3 regions of the Ferdinandcohnia salidurans genome follow, and region 1 is predicted to be linked to each of the others. Evidence: riboswitches for the same ligand, from Rfam matches in the RefSeq annotation. Region 1 holds a riboswitch; each other region holds the start of a gene.
The links. A riboswitch is a leader RNA that binds a small molecule or an ion and turns the genes downstream of it on or off. The one in region 1 is predicted to bind cyclic di-GMP.
Positions count from the first base shown of each region.

Region 1 (3,169 bases):
GTGTTAAAGGATAAAAAGATTCTGACCAACTAATTTTTATCTGGTCAGAATCCTTTTAAAATTAGAGCTTACGTCCCTTTTTATAAGTGCCTAAAAATAAGGTGAAGAGTTCTCTATCCGCAGTACCAGTATTAATCAACACTAGCTAATTTTGTGTCGGTTTTTGGCTTGATAGTTGTGCAATGCTATGTTTAGTCTTGTGATGTCTCGGACAGTTAAATCGACAAACTCAACACCATACGATGTGGCTTGGCCTTTAACGTGATCTTCTCTTCTAATAATCTTTCCCTTTAAATTAAATTCTTCCCCGAAGAAGTTAAAACTAATTTTTAACATAATGTTGTATTTCACCGGGAATTCGTATGATGAAAAAAACTTTAGACCACCGATACTAATATCTACGATTTCCCCAGTAAAATTCTTATCTCGTAGTTTGCCTAAAGAATGATTACTGAAGTCTTTTAGGGTAAAAATACTTTCAATGGGAGGTAGATTTAATCTATAGGTATTTCTTTTTTCCTTGGGACTGGTTTTTTTCACAATCGTGAGTTCGTTCTTTAGTTTTTTATTGTTACTATGTAAAGTCTCTATGTGTTTACTTTGCTTTACGATTCGTCGTTGCTCTTTAATAAATAAAAAGAGTAAAAAAATGATTATTATAGATTGAAATACTACTATATAGTTCAATACGCTTCACCTCTATACAACTAACAGGTTTTTTGGTCTACCCAATATATAGCCTTGGCCATAAGTAACCCCGATATTTCTTGCAATAGTCACATCCATTTCATTCTCTAATCCTTCTAACACCAATTGAATACCATGGTTATTGGTGTAGTCGATAATCCGTTGGATGTATTGCTGTTTTTTTGGATACCTATATAAATTATTGGAAAAACACTTATCTAACTTTATAAAGTCTGGTTTCAACTTAATTATTGATTGAATACTAGCATTTCCTTTTCCAACATCATCGATTGCAAATCGAAAGCCATAGTGTTTTAATTCGGCCATCTTTTTCTTTAGGTATTCAAAATCATTAATTGCTTCCATTTCATTGATTTCAAAAATAACATGTTGACTAATATAGTTATTTACGGTGATAATCTTTCTTATAAAAGGCAGGAAATTTGTATTTGTAAGGGTAGATGGAAATACATTCAAAAACAAATAGCCGTCCTTTTTGGAGTACCCTGCTGAATGGTAGGTTAAAGCAGCCCTATGGATAGACCGCGAATCTAATTCATAGAGCTGTTTTTCTTTTTTTGCCAGATGGAAAGTATCCTCGGGATTTTGAAAATGTGAAGTTCTAAGAAGTCCCTCGAATCCAACCCTTTGCCATGTCTGGAGATCAATAATAGGTTGGAAAAAGTGAGAAAAAAGTTCATTTCTAATTATATGTTGTATCATTTTGCTTTCACCTCCTTTATCTAAGATCAAATAATAAAATAAAAAAAGATGACTGCACCGAAATAGAAACGGAAGTCATCTTAGTCTCACTAATTTCGGAAACCCGACTACCATTGCCAAAAGTTGCATTAGGTTCGTAGCTTTGCGTCCTTACCTTTCGATAAGTTTGCCATTATCATGTTATGTGTTGGATTAGTACTATTTCCTTAGTGATATACGTAGAAAGTACTAGATAATATGCCTATCGTATTATCTTTGTAGAAAACTGTCAATTTATGTTCGGACGCCAGTTTAGCTGTTTTCATACACTTTTAGCATGATTTCATGCGGATTAATAGTAGTTTCAAGCAGAAAATTTGATAATTTACAGCAAAATTCGACAAATTTAAACAATTTGTTTTTATTAGTTGTTAAAGAATGTTTTATAGTCTTGAATCAATTTAATTTTATTTTTTGTTATCTTTGCTTTTTCCTTATAATCCTTGAAAGAGCCGATGCATATTTGGCCAATAGTCTCTATTTTATAAAGTAGGTCCATATTAATAATATTTGAACGATGTGATGTCAGAAAGCGCTCATCCACTTTTTTCTCAAGATTAGATAATGGCTCATTTGTTTCGTATTGACCAGTGACGGTATGAACTATGGACTTGCGATCATTTTTCTCGATAAAATAGACGTCACCCATAGGAATAAAGATATGACTATTATGATGCTTAATCATTAAGTCTCTCTTTTCTGTTCGATCGATTGATAGAGAAGCTTCTATCCTTTCAAGTGAAACGCCCTCTGACATTGGGAGTAAGGGCATAGATAAGTTTTCAATTTGTTGATTTGCCTCTTCGAAAGCTTTTCTGTCTGAAATGTTTATACTTGTACCAATTACCTCAATTACCTTTCCATTCTTAAATAAGGGCCTTAGAGTCGTGATATAACTAAAACCATCTATATTACATTCAAACGCACAAAAGTTTCCATTCCATGCTATTTGGTAATACTTCTGTTTCTCAGCAGCGTAGTCTTCGGGATAAAAGTCGAATAGAGTATACTCCATAATATCGTCAGGTTTAAAACCTAATTTATATAATAATTCCCCGTCACAAAACGTGTGGAAAAATCCACTCTCCTTCTTGACAAACTTAAAAACCATACCAGTATCATTAAAGGTATGTTGAACTTTTCTCAAATACTTACTCATGATTCTCATTCTCCTTACTTTTGGATCAGTAGGGTCAGGTTCTATTCCGAAGTTTCCCCTTGGCCAGATGCAGAGCTTTAAACGGCCCGGGTTTAGATGAAAGGAAGATACGATGGCTATAGGATGGATGGAGTGATGGATTTCATGCGCCAATTAACCTTGCTTTGAGTAGTACGGTTGGCAAAAATGAAAGACCAGCAACATCTTTGGGAAGCAACAATTTTGATATGAAGTGTAGTTTTCGTGCCCTAATTTTATTTTTCTAGGGTATCTTCTGTAGCGTCTCGAACTCTTCCTATGAATTGCAGAATAGAAAGTAGGCAACCTCCTATCCAGCTCCACGCCATGAATAGAAAAGTTACCATCTAATGTAATTCTTTTAGTTTCGTATAAGGGTAGCTGTTCATTTGAGAGTTGGCTTGATAGCTTGGTGTATCAGACCTGTATATTACTATTATAAAGCTTTTTTTATTATACATAATACTCTTTAGAAAATGAATTGTAAAAAATTAGGTGGGGTATAAAAATGGTGGGTATTATTAAGGGGCCTGACCCCCGCCG
Region 1 is NZ_JBHUEK010000025.1:263,118-266,286, reverse strand. It holds gene ACFSFW_RS15710 (PilZ domain-containing protein) at 142-687, opposite strand; gene ACFSFW_RS15705 (EAL domain-containing protein) at 700-1,410, opposite strand; cyclic di-GMP riboswitch class I at 1,505-1,591, opposite strand; gene ACFSFW_RS15700 (LytTR family transcriptional regulator DNA-binding domain-containing protein) at 1,814-2,608, opposite strand.

Region 2 (3,169 bases), on a different contig from region 1:
CAACGGTTTCATTTCATAAAAACAATCAAGCGAGGTTCACTATGAAACACCTATTCATTTTTCTAGCAACCCTAAATCTTTTAGATGCATTTATCACTCATTTCGGAATCCTAGGTGGCCATATATCGGAAGCCAACCCGTTAATGTACACCGTATACGAAATCCATCCGGTCTTATTTTTACTTATAAAAGCAATGCTTTCTTTATGTTTAATTTCACTTTATTTTATCATTCGCATTCCTGTGAATAAGTTTATTCGCTCTTTATCCTATGTAGCCACTGCTTTATACGCATATGTTTTTTTCCTTCATGGCTATTGGATTTCACAAGTTTTCTAAATGGAGGAGTCCCTATGTATACAAAAACCTGTCCAAGATGTTATCGGCCGTCCTTTAGCAGCAGTAAGCAAGGTGAATGGAACTGCCCAGTTTGTAACCACAATCTCACAACATTTCGTGCCCGCGATGCTGGTGAAGCATATCCTTCATCATTACAGAAAAAATACTCAACTCCCCAACAACCTGAATCCCACAGTATTTCCACTTTCGATACATACATATAAAAATAAAAAATGCTTAGGCAACCAATGTGCCGAAGCATTTTTTATTTATTATCCATTTTCCACTTATTAAATTCTAAGAATGATCGAAATTCCTCTTTGGAAACTCCTGATTTCATTGCCTCGCGTACAAGTCTAGTCCATTCTGAATCAAGTTCTACACTTTCAGGTTCTGATTGTTCATGGAGTAATTCATTGACTGTTACTCCTAATACTGTAGATATTTTTTCAAGAAATTGGATAGAAGGGTTTGATTGGAGATTCCGTTCGATAGAGCTCAAGTATGATTTGGCAACTCCAGCGCGATCTGCTAGTTCAGATAGAGATAATTGTTTTTGCAAACGAAATGTTTTAATACGTTGGCCAATCATTCTTTCTCACCTTCCTTCATATACCTATTATAGCATATAACGAAGAAAATGTTTTATAATAAGAACACAAAAAACTGAAAAATAAAAGAACCCGTTTGTACCGAGTCCCTCGCATCCTTATGTATCCGATCCGTAGCTTCAATAAGGTATTATTTGTATAGATAAGGTCCGTTATGCTGATTTACTTTGGAGGAAAGCTTGAATATCCTGGACGCTCATTCCCATCTCCACTGCTTCTAAAATAAGGTCGATCCAATCTTGATCCAATTGTTCATCTTTGTTTTGAACTTCATTTAACATTTCGTTTCCTCCCAAAATACAAGTAGTATTCCAGGCAGTCCAGCCGTCATAATTGTTACGTCCAATCTTAGACCTGTGACTTTGCGTCCCTATTTTTCAATAGGTTTGCCTTTGTCTGTTCGAACCTAAGCCGTCTACCTAAAACGATAGTCCCTTATGTATAGAACCTTTGTATTACATTTAGAAGTATAAAACATGAAATTCAAACTTTCTGTAAAAATCTGTCGATGTCAAAATATTTACAAAAGATAAACAATAGTTCGTCCGTCCAATCGAATTTTGGCTGTTTCTTACTATTTGTGTAGAATGAACTCGAAGGATAGGGATTTAGACCTATGAAATGTAAACTTGATGAAGCGAATGGTTAATACATAGTAGTTTTCTAATGTATTTTTTGTAAAATCACCATAAAAATGTAAGGTATTTGTCGAACGATTTCTTTTAAAATACCCTCACAAAAAGATAACCTACCCTCGGAAGTGAGGATAGGCCAATTTTACATCGTGTTTTGACAAAGATAAAACAAACCGCCATTGATAATTTCGACAAGAACTTTCGGTTCGTATTGATCTTTGAGTGCTTCTTTTTCAATCCCATAGCTTTCTGGCTTTTCGTCAATTCCCTCATAAAAGGAATCTAACAAAGCTAAATCTTCGTCCCATCGTTGTCTTGCTTCGTCTGCCCAAGAGTGATCCTGTGTTTCAACATATCCCCGCACATATTGCTGGAGACGGTTAATGCCACTTTGTGGCTTAACAAGAGGTGACATTGTATAGGTGTGATCAGGTATTTTCGGAGTAAGCGGCAACTTTTCAACTTTTTCTTGGAAATCTTCAACAATGATTCCATTTATAAGCTGTAAACCGAGTGACATCAACACATCACGCTTGCGGTCACTTTTATATGATATTTTTACATTCAACCCAATCCACGGATAAAGAGGGGTGTTCCCTTGTGCACCGGGTGGTGATTGTTGATACAAGCGTATATAGCTTGCAAGCTTTTTTGTTGATTCAAAAATTTGATGTAAACGGGGGGCGCCAAAATGAATAAAGTCGCCCTTCACATTGTCAGGTGTTTGTTCCCGATCCGTAATTAACGTCAGCTTCATTGGATTCGGTTCACCGCCAGTTTTTTCAACATATGTCCAATAAAAAGGCCGGTTCATTAGTTGCTTATCTAAATCAACCGTTAATTGTACGGTCATATACCCGAGATGACTTTCAAGAATTTCACAATGGTTTGAAACAAAATAATTCTCTAGAAAGTTAACTATTTCCTGTTGCTGCATGCTGCTCACCACCATTTTGTTCTTCAAAGCTAATGATAGAAGTTAAATTTTCCATCTTAATTTTCATTTCACCCTCACTGCGAGAACGAAGCATGATGTCCTGAATATGGTCTTCAATGTTTCCGAGATCCAATCTTGTTAAGATATCATCCAATTGTCCAATGACACGTTCAAACAGATTAATTTTTTCATATAATAGCTTTAAAATATGCTCTTCAACCGTATTCTTTGTTGCAAAATTATAAATATGAACATCCTTTTCCTGACCGAGGCGATGAATACGCCCAATCCGTTGCTCAAGTCTCATTGGATTCCAAGGGAGATCATAATTGATAATGTGGTTACAGAATTGTAGGTTAATTCCTTCACCACCAGCTTCCGTTGCAATCAAGACCTGGAACTTTCCTTTAAACAATTCTCTCATCCAATCCTTTTTCCCGCGTTTAAATCCACCTCTAAAAGGAACAGATGAAATTCCATTTTGCTGCAGGAACCATTGTAAATACATTTGGGTTGCACGGTATTCGGTGAAAATGATGACTTTATCATCGATTTGCTTGATTAATTCAACCGCTTTTTCCGCCTTAGAATTTTGAGTAACCTGTTCAACCTTTTTCATAAGCCCCATCACCATATCCTCAGGAACCG
Region 2 is NZ_JBHUEK010000031.1:280,166-283,334, forward strand. It holds gene ACFSFW_RS21950 (DUF5658 family protein) at 42-338, shown strand; gene ACFSFW_RS21955 (helix-turn-helix domain-containing protein) at 604-930, opposite strand; gene ACFSFW_RS21960 (anti-repressor SinI family protein) at 1,102-1,230, opposite strand; cyclic di-GMP riboswitch class I at 1,261-1,350, opposite strand; gene ACFSFW_RS21965 (YqhG family protein) at 1,727-2,521, opposite strand; gene ACFSFW_RS21970 (DEAD/DEAH box helicase) at 2,499-3,169, opposite strand, start outside.
Region 2: it holds a riboswitch for cyclic di-GMP, as region 1 does, so the genes downstream of both, ACFSFW_RS21960 (anti-repressor SinI family protein) here and ACFSFW_RS15705 (EAL domain-containing protein) in region 1, are expected to answer to the same signal.

Region 3 (3,169 bases), 150 kb from region 1:
GCGATGGAACGTGCACATAATGCAGAGGTTGTAGCTGTTGCGAGTGAAAGTGGGAAGGCGAAAGACTTTGCTGCTGAACTTGGCATTTCTAAACATTATGAATCCTACACAGAACTATTGAATGACCCTGAAATCGATGCGGTGTACATTCCGCTTCCAAACCAACTACATAAACAATGGGCGATCGAAGCAGCGAAGCACGGCAAGCATGTGCTTTGTGAAAAGCCAGCTGCATTAACCTCACAAGACGTTGAAGAAATGGCGGCTGCTTTTACAGAAAACAATGTGATTTTTATGGAAGCGTTCATGTATCAGTTCCATCCACAGCATAACCGTGTGAAGGAAATCATCGCGGCCGGCGAAATTGGGGATGTGAAGCTAATTCGCTCAACTTTCTCCTTTATCCATGATTTGAATTCTGGCAGCATCAAGATGCAAAAGGATCTTGGCGGCGGAGTGTTATATGATGTGGGCTGCTACTGCATCCATGCGAGTCGCTTGATTACGGGGGAGGAGCCGGTTGAAGTGAAGGCTACTGCTAACATTCATCCAACTCATAACGTCGACATTACGGCAGCGGGCACTCTGAAGTTTGAAAGTGGAGTGGTTGCGAACTTTGATGTAAGCTTTGAGCAACCATTTAAGGCGCAGTATGAAGTGGTCGGCACGAAAGGTTCGATTGTAGCGAAGCATGCATTCCGTCCAGACAATGAAGGTGGAAACGGTGTGCTTGTGGTGAACGGTGAAGGTGGCGGGCGTGAAGAGACGGTCCGAGGTGACCAGTACAAGCTTCAGGTGGAACATTTTGCAGAAAGTGTGCTTTCAAATAATCAGCCAATGTACAGCGTTGATGAAACGTTGAAAAATATGCGAGTAATCGAGCAGGCACTTGCTTCAGCTCGTAACTAGTAGTCAGCCCTCGGGCTGGCTTTTTTTGTTTCTTCCTCTTTTGGTTAATATTCCGCAAGCACTCTTTTGCCAAACTCCACTCAAGTCTACTAAAATTTTTCTATCATCATGTATATCTATCAAAAATCCGGCAATACTAGATTACTAGTGATGGAACGTAATAGAAGGAACCAAGAGAACCGTCCCCATGGTTCCCAAAAATGGAGGGATTTAATGATGATGAAGGTGAATGTGGAGTTGCCTGAGGTGCTGCCTTCGAATAAGGAAGATTTTATGAAATTGTTGCTAGACTTAGTGGTAAAAAAGTAATAGGAATTGTGATGTGGTGTATTGTTGAAGAGTAGAAAAACTTATATACTAATAGAAGAAAACGTATATCAGAATCGGGCAAACTCTCCGAAAGGATTGGACGCAAAGCTAAGGGTCTACAGTACACTGTACCATGATCGCCTAGCCGCCAATAATCTACGCATGTTGGGCCATTCTTTTAGTGATTGGTCTTATTTTTTTGCCTGATTTTCTACTAATCAACGAGGAAGAGGTACCATAGATGAAAAGTATTCGAACGAGGTTATTTGCTAGTTTTTTTGCCATTATCATCCTTTGTATAGGTTTAGCGACCTATAATTACATAGCTGTGTCCAATATGAATCAGAAGACGGACGATGTTGTGTCTGAGGAACTCTCCGTTTTACTTGAATATGATAGTTTGAAATACAATATTGCCCAGAGTATAGCGCTTGCGAGGGCGTATGTGCTTTACGGTGATATTTCCTATAAAAATGAATATGATGTCTATTCGGTAGAATTTGATCTAACGGATCGAAAATTAAGTGCGATGAAGATAAAAGAGGTTGAAGAGCTTATAAGGGAAATGAAAAATTGGCGTGAATTAATGAAGGAAAAAGTTTTCGCCCCTTATGATAGCGGAGATACCGAGCTTGCGATGCATAATTTACAGACGTATGTCCAGCCGAAGTCAAATGCGTTGATGGAACAAGTAAAAAAGCTTTCTGATGATCGTGAAAGACAGATCGTCTCAACTGGAGCGGACGTTGTGAAATATGGTCAATCAGTGAACTTTGTAGGACTTGTGGTCGCAGCAGCTGCGCTTATTTTAGGAACAGTGATTTCCATTTATACCTCCGTAGTGATTGCTAGACCTGTGAAAAGTGTCGCAAGTCGTATGAAGGCGATTTCCAATGGCAATCTTCAATCGGAACCAATTAAAACGAAACTCAAAGATGAAATTGGCCAGCTTGTTTTAGCGGTCAATGAGATGAATGAAAATGTAAAAGGCATGGTCAAGAAAATGGCGGTCGTTTCCGACAATGTCACGGGTCAAAGTGAAGAATTGACCCAGTATGCGGATGAGGTTATGGCAGGTAGTCAGCAGATTGCAGTCACAATGGAGGAGCTTTCACGAGGTGCAGAAGACCAAGCGACATCTGCTACTACATTGATTGAAAAAATGTCCACGTTCTCGGACGAAATCATGCAGGTTGCGGTTAAGGGCGATAGCATCAAGGTCCAATCACAAGGCATGCTTGCGATGACAAACGACGGCAGCTCGTATATGGAAACATCAATCCAACAAATGACTAGCATCCATGAAAAAATGAAGCAGTCACACGCGCTGGTTGTTGGTCTGGATCATAAAACAAATGAGATTACGAAGCTTGTTAAAGTGATTCAGGAGATTGCGGGGCAAACAAATCTCTTAGCATTAAACGCAGCCATCGAGGCGGCCCGCGCAGGTGAACATGGAAGAGGATTTGCGGTTGTCGCCGACGAGGTTCGAAAGCTTGCTGAACAGGTTGGCAGCTCGGTCTCAGAAATCACGGAAATTGTAAAAGGCATTCAAAATGAATCAAAGCAGGTTGTTCAATCCTTAGATGACGGCTATCAATCCGTTGAAGAAGGCACCAACCAAATTCAAACGACCGGTAAAACCTTTAATGAATTGAAACGGACGATTGAAGATATCGGTTCACAAATCGAGGCAATGTCAAGCTCGCTATACGGGGTACTTGACGATACAAAAGAAATTAGCGGAGCCATCGAAGGAATCGCGGCTGTCGCAGAAGAATCAGCTGCAGGCGTTGAACAAGTATCCGCAACCGCCCAGCAATCCAGCAGCTCCATGGAAGAAGTCGCCAAAAGCGCCAAACAACTCGAAGAAAACGCCGGCGAACTAAACCAACTCATCCAAGCCTGGGACAAATAATGGGACTTAAGGCTCTCATAGAACAGGCCCAAT
Region 3 is NZ_JBHUEK010000025.1:408,960-412,128, reverse strand. It holds gene ACFSFW_RS16360 (Gfo/Idh/MocA family protein) at 1-909, shown strand, start outside; cyclic di-GMP riboswitch class I at 1,286-1,371, shown strand; gene ACFSFW_RS16355 (methyl-accepting chemotaxis protein) at 1,460-3,136, shown strand.
Region 3: it holds a riboswitch for cyclic di-GMP, as region 1 does, so the genes downstream of both, ACFSFW_RS16355 (methyl-accepting chemotaxis protein) here and ACFSFW_RS15705 (EAL domain-containing protein) in region 1, are expected to answer to the same signal.